DNA from 3 places in the Isoptericola aurantiacus genome. Region 2 is predicted to be linked to each of the others. Evidence: riboswitches for the same ligand, from Rfam matches in the RefSeq annotation. Region 2 holds a riboswitch; each other region holds the start of a gene.
The links. Region 2 has a riboswitch for cyclic di-AMP ahead of ACIQLL_RS12205 (C40 family peptidase). Riboswitches for the same ligand answer to the same signal wherever they lie in the genome.
Positions count from the first base shown of each region.

Region 1: another riboswitch for cyclic di-AMP. It lies ahead of ACIQLL_RS04245 (M15 family metallopeptidase); the one in region 2 lies ahead of ACIQLL_RS12205 (C40 family peptidase).
Region 3: another riboswitch for cyclic di-AMP. It lies ahead of ACIQLL_RS02860 (C40 family peptidase); the one in region 2 lies ahead of ACIQLL_RS12205 (C40 family peptidase).

Region 1 covers NZ_JBJBAE010000001.1:918,133-922,822, reverse strand. Annotated here, with positions in the region: gene ACIQLL_RS04250 (Ig-like domain-containing protein) at 1-1,553, shown strand, start outside; gene ACIQLL_RS04245 (M15 family metallopeptidase) at 1,651-2,385, opposite strand; cyclic di-AMP (ydaO/yuaA leader) riboswitch at 2,663-2,767, opposite strand; gene ACIQLL_RS04240 (heavy metal translocating P-type ATPase) at 2,976-4,690, shown strand, end outside.
Region 2 covers NZ_JBJBAE010000003.1:502,792-507,481, forward strand. Annotated here, with positions in the region: gene ACIQLL_RS12195 (DUF559 domain-containing protein) at 1-44, opposite strand, end outside; gene ACIQLL_RS12200 (universal stress protein) at 179-1,126, opposite strand; gene ACIQLL_RS12205 (C40 family peptidase) at 1,344-2,183, opposite strand; cyclic di-AMP (ydaO/yuaA leader) riboswitch at 2,186-2,349, opposite strand; gene ACIQLL_RS12210 (C40 family peptidase) at 2,615-3,418, opposite strand; cyclic di-AMP (ydaO/yuaA leader) riboswitch at 3,421-3,609, opposite strand; gene ACIQLL_RS12215 (metal-dependent transcriptional regulator) at 3,739-4,437, opposite strand; gene serC (phosphoserine transaminase) at 4,538-4,690, shown strand, end outside.
Region 3 covers NZ_JBJBAE010000001.1:634,508-639,197, forward strand. Annotated here, with positions in the region: gene ACIQLL_RS02845 (SDR family NAD(P)-dependent oxidoreductase) at 1-266, opposite strand, end outside; gene ACIQLL_RS02850 (exodeoxyribonuclease III) at 298-1,095, shown strand; gene ACIQLL_RS02855 (septum formation family protein) at 1,140-1,883, shown strand; cyclic di-AMP (ydaO/yuaA leader) riboswitch at 2,204-2,347, shown strand; gene ACIQLL_RS02860 (C40 family peptidase) at 2,350-3,495, shown strand; gene clpB (ATP-dependent chaperone ClpB) at 3,559-4,690, opposite strand, start outside.

The DNA.
Region 1 (4,690 bases), on a different contig from region 2:
TGAGCGACGCCCTCGGCAACGAGACCACGCTGGAGTTCGTGCTCGACACGACCGGCCCGGAGATCACCGTGAAGCCGGGCTCGCAGGGTGCGGACGGCCGCTTCCGCGAGGTGAGCTTCAAGCTGCACGACGGCTCGAAGGTCGACAAGGTCGAGCTCAACGGTGTGGTCAAGGACCTCACGGACAACGTCTGGTCGGACGTCAACGGCGTCAAGCCCGGCACGTTCGGCGGCGTCGAGGGCGACAACACGATCGTCGCCTTCGACGTGCTCGGCAACACGACCGCGATGGAGTTCGTGCTCGACACGACCGGTCCCACGGTCACCACCAAGGACGACACCATCGGCGGTGACGGCCACTACCGCTCCGTGAGCTTCAAGCTGCACGACGCCTCGAAGGTCGCCGGCCTGACGCTCAACGGCGTGGAGAAGGACCTGACGGACGACGTCTGGTCCGACCTGAACTTCGTCAAGCCCGGCGTTTTCGGCGCCGTCGAGGGCACGAACACGCTGGTCGTGAGCGACGCCCTCGGGAACACGACGACCGTCGAGTTCGTCCTCGACAACGAGCGCCCGGTCGTGGAGATCACCGCGCCGACCGCCGGGGCGTCGACGTCGGCCGACGAGGCGGGCGACGTCGTCCTCACCGCGACCGACAACACGCTGCTGCGCCGCATCGGCGCCAACCTCTACAAGGACGGCACGTTCTACGGGCCGATCGGGTCGACGTCGGCCGCCACCGCGATCGGCGAGGCGTCGTGGACGGGCAGCTGGGCGCTCCCGACCGACCTGCCCGCCGGCAGCTACACCGTCCGGGTCGGTGCGTTCGACCTCGCCGGCAACTGGGGCGGTGCGAACGTCGACATCGTGATCGAGGAGTCCGAGGGCACCGAGGGTGAGGACGCCGACGGCACGGACACCGGTGACGGGCTCTCGCTGGAGGGGTCGACCGTCTCGTCCACGAGCGTCGACGGCGTCCCGTGGATCCTCTTCGACGTCTACCTGTCCGACCCGCAGAACGAGTCCACCGGCAACACGGCCTACCTCGAGCTGACCGACGGCACGAACACGACGGAGATCGAGCTGGGTGAGCTCGTCGACGGCCGTCTCACCGGCAGCGTCCTGTGGCCCGGTGCCGAGCTGGAGGAGGACGGCACGCCGTCGGCCTTCCCGGACTGGGCCCTGGTGGACGGGACCTGGACGCGGAGCGAGGGCGAGTACGCCTGGACGCTCGGCGACGTCTCCGCGACCCTGCGGGTCAACCCGGAGCTGCAGGTCGAGATCGCCTACCCGACCGACGCCGGGCCCCAGGTCACCGACGGCGTCGAGGAGCTGGAGCCGGTCGAGACCGAGGACGACGCCGTGGCCGAGCAGGCGGTCGCCGTCGACACCGACACCTCGGCCGAGCCGGTCGCGGACACCGCGGACGCCTCCGCCACCGGGTCGGAGCTGGCGACGACGGGTGCCCCGACGGCCTGGCTGGCCCTCGGTGCCGTGCTGCTGATCGCCGCCGGCGGGAGCTTCCTGTTCCTGCGCCGTCGCGTCCGCGCCTGATCGACGCCGGCCGGAGCTGATCCGGCCCCCGCGCCACGAGCGCCCGGACCCTCGTCGGAGGGTCCGGGCGCTCGTGCGTCGAGGCGAGGGCCTCCGGTCAGGACACCCCGCCCATCGCCGTGACGGCGGCGGTGAACTCCCAGTGCCAGGGTTCGTACTTGGACCCGCCGGTGCGGGCCCAGGCCGGGTTGTCCCAGCCGAAGGCCGGGGCGTTGGCGCGGAGCCAGTCGTAGCGGCTCCCGGAGTAGGTCTCCGGGCACAGGTCCACGGCCAGGCCCCAGCCGTGGTTCGACGTGCCGGGAGGGGCCGCCAGGCTGCCCTTGGCCGCCCGGGTCGCCACCTGCTGGCTGTAGCTGCGGTAGCCGTCGGTGACGCACATGTTCTCGCCGAACGTGGCGCGGAAGACCTGGTTGAGCCGGGCGAGGGCGACCGCGGCGTCCGCGCGGACCGACGGTCCGCCGTCCCACAGGGAGCACATCTCGCTCGAGGAGATGTACCCGTTGCTGCCCGCGCCGGTGGCCTGGCCGTCGCAACCGGGCAGCACCGGCGGCTCGGGAGCGGCGTCGACGTCGATCGTGAGCTGCTCCGCCGGCAGGGTGGCGTCCTTCGGCACGACGACGGCGGACGACCGGGGTGCGGTCCGGGCTCCGCTGCGCGAGGCGGCCTGACCGCGATCGGCCATCAGGGCGGCGCGCTGGACGACGCCGTCGTCGGCCGCGACGTCGTGGGGCGCGCGGACGCCGGACACCGCCGGGTCGGGGTCCGCGCGCTGCGCCTCCGGGACGGCGCCGGTGGCACCGGGGGTCGCGGCGAGGCCCGTGGTGGTGGCCATGGTGACCACGAGCCCGATGCCGAGGCTCAGCGGCCAGCTCGTGGGGGCGAGGGAGGACCAGGTCGGCCCGCGGCGTCGGGCTGGGCCGGCGACGTGCCTGCCGCGGCCGTGACGTGCGGACCTCGTGGCGGGCAGGGCCGGCGGGCGAGGGTCGCTCGCCTCGCGCGCGTGCCTCATCGACGTCCCCGGGGCAGGGCGTGCGGTGCGGCCTCGGGCCCGGTGTGCGCGGTACCGCGCCGGTACGTTCGCGTGGGCATGTCGGATCTCCTGGCGCCTGCGGGGTTAGCTGTCGGGTTCGGGTCGGAGACTGACCCGGCCGGCAGGCGGTGCCTGCACGGCTTCACCCCGAGGGCACCTCTGGTGCCCGGAAGTGGGTCCCCCGTCCCTGTCGTCGATGTCGTCGGAGGTCCGGGGCGGTGACAGGGCTCGGCGCCCGCCCGGACGGCTCACGGCACGTGAGATGTCTGGACCCTATCCCCGCGACCTCGAGTTGTCACGATTCGGTCACGGTCGCCCGGCGCGACGTGCCCGCCGACCGTCGCAGAGGGTGTCCCGGGAGCCAGTCGGTGCGGAGGGCGCGAGGATGGAGCATGGTTTACCCGCCGCCGTCGCAGACGCTCGTCGCGACCGGTTCCGCGCGGCGCGGCCGCCGTCTGCTGCGCCGCTACCCGCTGGTCTTCGCGACCCTCGCGGTCGGCGCCGTCGTCCTCGTGCTGTTCGCCGCGGGTCAGCAGGAGGCGATGCAGTGGCTCGGATCCGGCTGGGCGCTCCTCGTGGCAGCACGGGTCGCCACTCGCATGGCCCGCGACCTCCTGGCGGGTCGGTGGGGGGTCGACCTGCTCGCCGTCACGGCGATCGTCGCCACGGTCGTGGTCGGTGAGTACGTCGCGGCGCTCGTCGTCGTCCTCATGCTCACGGGTGGGCAGGCGCTCGAGGACTACGCCGCCCGCCGTGCGCGGCACGAGCTGCGCGCCCTGCTGGAGCGCGCCCCGAACCGCGCGCACCGTCTCGACCGCGACGACCTCGTGACCGACGTCCCGGTGGAGGAGGTGCTGCCCGGGGACCGTCTGCTGGTCCGCCCGGCGGAGGTCGTCCCGGTGGACGGCGAGCTCCTGAGCGCCGAGGTCGACCTCGACGAGTCGTCGTTGACCGGCGAGAGCCTCCCCGTCACGCGCTACGCGGGCGACCCGGTGCTGTCCGGGACGCTGAACACCGAGCACGCCGTCGTGGTCCGGGCGGCCGCGGCCGCCGCGGACAGCCAGTACACCCGCATCGTCGCCATGGTCACCGAGGCGGCCGAGTCCCGGGCGCCCGTGGTGCGGTTGGCCGACCGCTACGCGGTGCCGTTCACCGCGTTCGCCTTCCTGGTGGCGGGTCTGGCCTGGTGGTACCACGGCGACGCCACGGTGGTCGCGGAGGTGCTGGTGGTCGCCACCCCGTGTCCGCTGCTCATCGCGGCGCCCGTGGCGTTCCTCGGGGGGATGAGCAGGGCGGCCCACGCCGGCGTCATCGTCAAGGACGCCGGAACCCTCGAGCGGCTGTCCGCGGTCCGCGCCGCCGCCTTCGACAAGACCGGGACGATCACCACCGGACGCCCCGAGCTTCGCGCCGTGCACCCCCGGGCGCCGTGGGACGCGGACGACGTGCTGCGGCTCGCGGCCTCGGCCGAGCAGTACTCGTCGCACGTGCTGGCGACGTCGGTCCGTGCGGCCGCCGAGGACCGGGGGCTGCGCCTCGGTACCGCCTCGGAGGCCGAGGAGGAGGCGACCCACGGTGTGGTGGCCAAGGTCGGGGGCCACGACGTCGTCGTCGGCAAGCGCGCCCGCGTGGCCCGGGCCGTCGGCGACGTCGAGGAGCAAGCGTTGGGACCGGGGGAGCTGGCCGTGTACGTGGGGATCGACGGCGGCTTCGCGGGGGCGCTGGTGATGAGCGACCTGCCCCGGCCGGACGCCCCGACCACGATGACCGAGCTGGCCTGGCTGGGAGTCTCCGAGCGGCTCATGGTCACGGGTGACGCCCGCTCGACGGCGGAGCACGTCGCCCGGTCCGTGGGGCTCACCCAGGTGCACGCGGAGTGCCTTCCCGAGGACAAGGTCCGGATCGTGCGCACGCTCCCGGTGCGGCCCGTGCTCGCCGTCGGGGACGGGGTGAACGACGCCCCGTTCCTCGCGGCCGCGGACGTCGGGGTGGCGATGGGTGCGCGGGGCTCGACGGCGGCGAGCGAGTCCGCCGACGTCGTCGTGCTCACCGAGGACCTCACCAAGGTCGCCACCGCCGTCCAGGTCGGTCGGCGCACGATGACCGT
Region 2 (4,690 bases):
GTCTCGCTGGGGTGTAGCAGGTTGTCCGATGTCCTGTGCAGCACACCCCGACCGTGGCACCACCGCGCTCCTGCCTGCAGGCGATTTCCACAGGCTCCCCCACGAGAGCCCTGTGGGTATGAAATCGACGGCCCGGATCGCTCCGAGGCCGTCGATTTCATACCCACAACGGAGGGGGTCAGGCGGCCGACTCCGCCTGCAGCTCCTCGTCGCACTTGCGGGTCACGACCAGCACCGGGCACTTGGAGTGGTGCAGCACCGCCTGGCTCGTCGAGCCCAGCAGCAGACCGCGGAAGCCCCCACGGCCCCGCGAGCCCACGACCACCAGGTCCGATGCCGCCGAGAACTCGGTGAGCAGCTCGGCACCCGAACCGTCGAGCACGTGCCGCTTGATCGTCAGCTCCGGGTGCTCGGCGCCGACCCGGTCGACGATCACGTCGAGCCCGGCCTTCACGTCCGCGAGCACCTGCTCGTGGTCGATCTGCGAGGGCAGCCAGGCCAGGACGCCCGCGCCGGACCCCAGCGGCACCCCGGCGACGGCCACCAGCTCGGCGCCCCAGGCCGAGGCCTGCTCGACGGCGTGCCGCAGCGCGACCTCCGCCGTCGGCGACCCGTCCACCCCGACCACGATCCGGCGCACCTCATGGACCGTGTCACCGTCCCGCCGTTCCGGATCGTCGTCGCCGGCCGGCTCGCGGTACGGCACGACGACCGTCGGGCAGTGGGCGTGCGCCGGCAGCGCCGACGACACGGTGCCGAGAAGCCGCTCGGTGAACCCGCCGCGACCGCGGGTGCCGACCACGGCCAGGCAGTGCTCCGCCGACAGCTCGACCAGGACACCCGCCGCGTCCCCCGTGGCGACGCTCGTCTCGATCGGCACACCCGTCGGCGCGATCCGTGTCTGCACCTCGGCCAGCACGGCCTTGGCACCCTCGGCGATGGCGGTGTCGTCCAGGGCCGCGTACCCGCCGTCGAGCGAGGCCGCCGTGAAGGACGGCAGCGAATAGCTGCACACGGCGTGCAGCGACCAGCCGACCCTGCCGGCGTACGCCGCGGCCCAGTCCAGGGCATGCAGGCTTGCCGCCGATCCGTCGACCCCGACCAGTACGACCTCTGGACGTGTCATGTCGCGCCTCCCGTCATGACCGGACCTCGGCGTCCGATGCCATCATGGTTCAAGCGTAGCGAAAGACGGCCGCAAGGTGCAGCAAAGCCGCCGGGAGTCGCCGAGGGCGCGCCGCACGCTCACCCCCGCCCGCGGGCACGTCGTCGACACCGGGACGCGACGACGCCCCGGCGCTCGTGGGGAGCACCGGGGCGTCGGTCGCAGCGACGGCGGGAGGTCAGCCCGTGACGCGCAGGTACGTGGGGCTGGACTGCCAGATGCCGGACTGGCGGACGGTCCACCCACCGGGGCGCGTCGCCTCGATCTGCTGGCCGTTGCCGATGTAGATCGAGATGTGACCCGGGGACCAGATGAGGTCGCCCGGCTGCGCCGACGAGCTCGAGATCTGCGTGGTGTTCGACGCGCTGAGGATCGCGCTGGACGAGTGGGGCAGCGAGATGCCGAGCTGGGCGTAGACATAGGTGACGAGGCCCGAGCAGTCGAAGCCCGACGGCGAGGCGCCGCCGACCACGTACGGCGTGCCGATGTAGCGGGCCGCGATCGACACGGCGGACGAGCCGCTCGTGCTGGCAGCGGGCGCCGTGCTCGTCTCGGTGCTGGTGGTCTCGGTCGAGGAGGTCTCGGTCGAGGTGGACTCGGTCGAGGTGGACTCGGTCGACTCGACGGCGGTGCGCTCGGCCGAACGCGACGGCGCGACCTCGCGCACCACCGGCTCGGGCTCGGGAGCGGCCTTGATGCCCGCCTTCTCGATCGACTTCGCCGTGACCTTCTCGACGTCCAGCTCGGCCTTGGCCGCGACCGTGACCACCGGCGCGGACTCCAGCGCCTCACGGGCCTGGTCGGTCAGCGCACCCAGGTCGACCGTGCTGAGCTTCTGAGCGGCGTCGGCGTCGACCGGCGCGGCCTGCGCAGCGGTGGCGCCACCGATCGTCGAGACCAGCAGACCACCGGCGGTGGCCACGACAGCGGCCCGGCGCCCAGCAGCCGCCGACGGCGCGGCGATCATCGGACGACGAGCGGCGCGGTGCCGGCCTCGCGTCGTAGTGCGTGCGTTCACGTCTTTCCTCTCCGTCCGCCTACGAAGTCAGCTGTCGGGTTCGGGTGGGAGAAAACACCCGGCCTCACGGTCCGTACGAACCATCAGGCTTCACCCCGAGGACACCGTCTCCGATGCCCGAAAGTGGGTCCCCCGCTCCTGCCATGGGTCTCGGCTCCCCGACCGGTGGCAGGACTCGGCGTCCGGACGGGGTTCGGCGAAATGCTCCACCGAACGAGTGAACGGTATCCGATCGTCGTCGCCATGTCACGTTTCGATCACGACGACGTCGGGAGCGTGTCGATCGGGGCTCGTCGAGGGCTTCCAGGGGGCCTCTGCGGCCAGCAGGGCGGCCCGAGGTACACGGACCGCGGGGTGCCGTGCCGAGGACGCAGAGGGCCCCGAGGCGCATGCCGCGCCTCGGGGCCCTCGGAGAGCTGTGCGTCCTGCCGTCAGCCGAGTCGGATGAACGTGGGGCTGGACTGCCAGATGCTGCGGAACTGGATCGTCTTGCCGGGACGCGGCGCGTCGATCTGGGAGTTGCCGCCCGCGTAGATCGCGACGTGGCCCGGGGACCAGATGAGGTCACCCGGCTGCGCGTCCGCCCGGGAGATCACGGTTCCGGAGTACCGCTGGTCCGAGGAGCTGCGGGGCAGCGAGATCCCGACCTGGGCGTAGACGTACTGCGTGAACCCGGAGCAGTCGAAGCCCGACGGCGAGGTGCCGCCGGAGACGTACGGGACGCCGACGTAGCGCGAGGCGACCGAGATCACGGAGGAACCGACCGCGGAGGCGGGGACCGACGTCGTCTCGGTGCTGGTGGTCTCGGTGGTGGACGTCTCGGTCGAGGTGGACTCGGTCGACTCCACGGCGGTGCGCTCGGCCGAACGCGACGGCGCGACCTCACGCACCGGCTCGGGCTCGGGAGCGGCCTTGATGCCCGCCTTCTCGATCGACTTCGCCGTGACCTTCTCGACGTCCAGCTCGGCCTTGGCCGCGACCGTGACCACCGGCGCGGACTCCAGCGCCTCACGGGCCTGGTCGGTCAGCGCACCCAGGTCGACCGTGCTGAGCTTCTGAGCGGCGTCGGCGTCGACCGGCGCGGCCTGCGCAGCGGTGGCGCCACCGATCGTCGAGACCAGCAGACCACCGGCGGTGGCCACGACAGCGGCCCGGCGCCCAGCAGCCGCCGACGGCGCGGCGATCATCGGACGACGAGCAGCGCGGTGCTTGCCACGCGAGGTGCGAGCAGTCACGTTCAACCTCTCCGGTCGCCTACGAGGTCAGCTGTCGGGTTCGGGTGGGAGAAAACACCCGGCCTCACGGTCCCTACGAACCATCAGGCTTCACCCCGAGGACACCGTCTCCGATGCCCGAAAGTGGGTCCCCCGCCCCTGCCGTGCGGTCATCCGTGGGCACCGGGACGGTGGCAGGGTTCGGCGTCCGTCCCGGTACTCACCAAACCGAATCCGGTGAGCGTGTCCGACCGTACCCGAACCGGATGGGGATGTCACGCTCCGATCACGACGGCCTCGTGGCCGACGGTCCGACCGCGCTCCGGGCGTCCGGGCGCCGGTCAGCCGGCTGCGACGAACAGGTGCTTGGCGAGGTCCTCCGGCAGCTCCAGCGCCTCGCTCCCGCCGACGGCCTGGATCGTGTAGGTGTCACCGGCCCGCTCGGCCTGGATCTGCACGCCGGGCGTCAGACCGACGCTCGCCAGCCGGGCGAGGAACTCGTCGTCCACCTGGACCGGCTCGGCGATGCGCTGCAGCACGAGCCCGTCGTCGCCGGGCCGCGCCAGCAGGTGCGCCGGCAAGGACTGCACGCCCTCGAGGAACGGGACGTCCTGGAACTGCTCGCCGAGCTCGGACAGACCCGGGATGGGGTTGCCGTACGGGTCCTGGTGAGGGTGGTCCAGCAGGGTCACCAGGCGACGCTCCACGAGGTCGCTCATCACGTGCTCCCAGCGGCACGCCTCGTTGTGCACGTGCTCCCAGTCGAGCTTGATCACGTCGGTGAGCAGGCGCTCGGCCAGCCGGTGCTTGCGCATGACCCGCACGGCCTTGGACCGGCCGGAGTCCGTGAGCTCCAGGTGCCGGTCCCCGGTGACGACGACGAGACCGTCGCGCTCCATGCGGGCGACCGTCTGCGACACCGTCGGCCCGGAGTGCCCCAGACGCTCCGCGATCCGTGCGCGCAGAGGCGTGATGCCCTCCTCGCCCAGCTCGTAGATCGTCTTGAGGTACATCTCGGTGGTGTCGATCAGGTCCGTCACGTCCGCTCCCGTCTTGAGGCCCGGGCCTAGTCTATTCGCACACACCCACGCTGCCGCGTCGCCCCCGGGACGGACGGCGCACCCGAGACACGGAGTCACCATGCCCCTGCAGATCCCCTCGTCGCTGCTGCCCTCGGACGGCCGGTTCGGCTCCGGCCCGTCGAAGGTCCGCACGGCCCAGGTGGACGCTGTGGCCGCGGCGGGCGACCCGACCCGGCCCGTCCTGGGGACCTCGCACCGCCAGGCACCCGTC
Region 3 (4,690 bases), on a different contig from region 2:
AGGCCCACGGGGCGGCGCGCCTCGCCGGGCTCGTCACCGGCCACCGCCAGGCGTTCGGCGACCACGGCGACGTCGTCGGCCACCGCGAGGTCGGCCGGCAGCACCTCGACCCTCACCCCTGCGGCGGCGCGGACCTGGCCCGCGACCTGGTCGAGCCGCTCGGCGTCGCGCGCCACGAGCACGAGGTCGTGGCGGGCGGTCGCGAGCTGCCAGACGAACTCCAGTCCGAGGCCGGCGGTGGCGCCGGTGACGAGCGCGGTTCCCATGACGGCACTCTATGGCCCTAGGGTGCTTCGCGTGCGCATCGCCACGTGGAACGTGAACTCGATCCGGAGCCGGCTCGACCGGGTGCTCGCCTTCCTGGAACGCTCCGGGACCGACGTGCTGGCGATCCAGGAGACCAAGTGCCGTCAGGACCAGTTCCCGGTGGCGGCGTTCGAGGCCGCCGGGTACGAGGTGGCCGCGTCCGGCTACCACCAGTGGAACGGCGTGGCGATCGTCTCGCGCGCCGGGATCGACGACGTCGAGACGCAGTTCGCGGGCCAGCCGGCGTTCGGCACGCCGGACCAGGAGCCGCGCGTCGAGGCCCGCGCGCTGGGCGCCGTCTGCGGCGGGGTGCGCGTGTGGTCGCTGTACGTGCCGCACGGCCGGGCGCTGGACGACCCGCACTACGCCTACAAGCTGGCCTGGCTCGAGGCGCTGCGTGCCGACGCCGCCGCGCGGCTGCGGGCGGAGCCCGGTGCCCAGATCGCGCTCCTCGGGGACTGGAACGTCATCCCCCGCGACTCCGACGTCTGGGACGTGACGGCGTTCGAGGGCAGGACGCACGTCTCGACGCCCGAGCGGGAGGCGTTCGCCGCGTTCGAGCAGGCGGGGTTCGTCGAGGTGACGCGCGAGCACCTCCCGGCACCCGGCACGTACACCTACTGGGACTACCAGCAACTCGCGTTCCCGCGGGACAAGGGGCTGCGGATCGACTTCGCGTACGCCTCACCCGCCCTGGCGGACCGGGTCACCGGCGCCGCCGTCGACCGCGAGGAGCGCAAGGGCAAGGGAGCGAGCGACCACGTGCCGGTCGTGCTCGACCTCGCCTGAACCCTGTCACGACCCTGCCGTCCGGCGCCGAGAGGTTGACCCCCATGACCGACCGTCCCGAGGATCCCGAGGACCTGTCGTTCGCCACGCCCGGTCCGGGTGCGGACCCGCACGCCCGGGACGGCGTCGACGGTACGCAGCGTCCGTCCTCCGCCGCCGGAGCGCACGGCGCACGGCCGACGGCGGACGTCCGGCCGGCGGGCGACGGCGTCGCCGCTCCCGTGGACGACCCGGCGGTCTACGGGGCCCGCTGGGGAGCGCCGGGCGGGCCGACCCCGGCCGAACGCGCCGAGGCGCGACGTCGCGCGCGACGGTGGGTGGCGGGGACGCTGGGCGCGATCGTGCTGGTGGTGGCCGTCGCCGCAGGCGTCTCGTCCGTGACGACGCGGGCGCACGACGACGCCTGGGTCCCGCTGGCCGCGGACGTCACCGAACCGACCACCGCCAACGCGGTCCAGCTCGTGCTGGGTTCGTGCGTCGCCGAGGTGCCGCCCGACGCCGAGGTGGGGGTGGTGCAGGTGGTCCCGTGCACCTCCGAGCACTCGGCGCAGGTCGTGGGACGCACGGACTCCGCCCCGGACGAGGTCTGGCCCGGCGACGACGTCGTGGCCGCGCGCGCGGCACGGATCTGCACGCCGGACCTCCTGGGACCCCGGGCCGCGGGGGCGGGCGACGGCGTGGCGCTGGTCGTCTGGGCCCCCAGCGAGGCGTCCTGGGAGGCCGGCGACCGGACCGGGCTCTGCGTGGCGACCACCACAGCGCCGGCCACGGGTTCGCTGCTGGAGTGAGCCCGGTCACCCCGGTTGTGAAGGAAGCCGCGCGACCTGCACGGACGTCCCGCTCGGGCGCCTCGGTGCGCACGCTCCCATCGCACTTTCCGGGACACATCGGACAGCGTTTCCGGGCCTGATATCCGTGTTTCACCGGATATCACCGTGCAGTCGGACATCGTCTCGCCGACGAGATCCTCCACACCTCCTTCACCAGGAGGTCCGGGACTCGCCGTTATCTGATTGTGATCAGCCGTCGGGGCGCCGTTAACGTCGCTCCGTCGCCGGGAGACTCTCGGTGGCGGCCGGTCCGCAGCCGAGTGCTGCCGGCGGACCGGCGTCCTGATCAGCACCACGGCAGCAGCGGGAGAACCACTTTCGGGCGACACCATCGTCGTCCTCGGGGTTAAGCCGCCACCTGGCGGCGGGCCACTACTTCTCGGCCTCATCCGACAGCTCATCTCGCAGGCTCGAGAGGTACCCGATGCACTCCACCTCGATCGATCCTGCGCGCCCCGGCGCGGCAGTCGTCGCGAAAGCACCCTTCGTGCGCCGAGCGGTCGTCGCGATGACCCTCACCGGCGCGCTCGCCGGCGGCACCCTCGTCGCCGGTGCCGGCGCCGCCTCGGCGACGACCGACACAGCCACCACGACCACGACGGGCACGGTCGCCGCCGAGCAGACGCCGACGGTCCGCCTCGATCGGACCCGCAACAGTGCCCGCCAGGGCAAGGGCAGCACCAAGCCGAAGTTCACCGTCACCGTCCGCTCGGACGGCGCTGCGGTGAAGGGCAGAGCGGCCCTCTACATCCACGGCAGCAAGGTCGCCGCCAAGAAGCTCGGCGCCGACGGGACGACCAGCTTCCGGCCGCTGCTGAGGAACTACAAGCTCGGCCGGAACAAGGTCGTCGTCAAGGTCGCCCCGGCAGCCGTCACCGGGCTCGGCGACGTGACCAAGGTGCGCTTCGTCCAGCTCAAGGCCAAGGCAGCGCCGAACGTCGCCATTAAGCAGTCCCGCAAGTCCGGGACCAAGGGCAAGAGCGCGACCCGCCCCAAGTTCACCGTCAAGGCCGCCCGGTGGGGTGACCCCGTGCGCGGCCGGGTCGCGATCTCCGTCAAGGGCAAGCACGTCGCGACGAGGAAGCTCCACCACGGCAAGGCCACGTTCCGCCCCGGGTGGAACCACTACCGCGTCGGGAGGAACAAGGTCCGCGTCGCCGTCCTGCCGGCAGGCGGACAGGGTCTGCACAAGGTCGCCAAGGCCCGCTGGGTGAAGGCCAAGAAGAAGATCACCCGCGGGCAGAAGGTCGTTCGCGTCGCCAACCGCTACGTGGGCTACCGCTACACCTACGGCGGCACCTCGCCCAGCAGCGGGTTCGACTGCTCGGGCTTCACGTCCTATGTGTACAAGAAGGCGATCGGCAAGACACTGCCGCGCTCGTCCTCCGCGCAGCGGTCGGTCGGGCACCGCGTCGCCCGCAGCCACGCCAAGAAGGGCGACATCGTCTACACGCCCGGCCACGTGGCCATCTACGCCGGCAACGGTCGGGTCATCGAGGCGGCTCGCCCCGGCGTCGGCGTCGTCAAGCGCAGCATGTGGCAGGACAGCCCGACGTTCATCCGCGTCTGATCCGTCCCGCACCACCACGAGCGGCCCGCCCGTACCTGTCCGGTACGGGCGGGTCGCTCTCGTTCAGGAGAGCTCGAGCCCCTCGCCGCCGTCGGCGCGGTCGACGACGACCGTGCCGCCGTCGGGCACCTCCCCCGCCAGCAGCTTCCGGGCGAGCCGGTCGCCGATCTCGCGCTGCACGAGCCGCCGCAGCGGCCGCGCCCCGTAGGCGGGGTCGAATCCCTCGAGCGCCAACCACTCGCGTGCGGCGTCGGTGACGTCGAGCGTGATCCGTCGGTCGGCGAGCCGCCGTGCGAGCGCCTCGACCTGCAGGTCGACGATGCGTCCCAGCTCGGCGACGCTCAGCGCGTCGAACAGCACGACGTCGTCGAGCCGGTTGAGGAACTCCGGCTTGAAGGCGGCACGCACCGCCGTCATCACGCTCTCGCGCCGGGCCGCCTCGTCCAGCGTCGGGTCCACCAGGAACTGCGAACCCAGGTTCGAGGTCAGCACCAGGATGGTGTTGCGGAAGTCCACGGTGCGGCCCTGGCCGTCGGTGAGCCGGCCGTCGTCGAGCACCTGCAGCAGGATGTCGAAGACCTCGGGGTGGGCCTTCTCGACCTCGTCGAGCAGCACCACGGTGTAGGGCCGACGGCGGACCGCCTCGGTGAGCTGGCCGCCCTCCTCGTAGCCCACGTACCCCGGAGGAGCACCGACCAGCCGCGCCACCGAGTGCTTCTCGGAGTACTCGGACATGTCGATGCGCACCATGGCCCGCTCGTCGTCGAAGAGGAACTCCGCGAGCGACTTGGCGAGCTCGGTCTTGCCGACGCCGGTCGGTCCGAGGAACAGGAACGACCCGGTGGGCCGGTCGGGGTCGGCGACGCCGGCCCGCGAGCGCCGCACCGCGTCGGACACGGAGCGCACGGCGGCCTGCTGGCCGATGAGGCGGTGCCCGAGCATGTCCTCCATGCCGAGCAGCTTCTCGGTCTCGCCCTGCAGCATCCGGCCGGCGGGGATGCCGGTCCAGGCCGAGACGACCTCGGCCACCTCGTCCGCCCCGACCTTGTCGGCGATCATCGGTGCCTCCTGGGCGGTCTCCTCGGCGGCAGCCTCGGAGGCCTCGGCCTGCTCGGCCTCGACGAGCTCGCGCTCGACCGACGGGATCTCCCCGTACAGGAGCCGGGCGGCGGCCTCGAGGTCGCCCTCGCGCTGC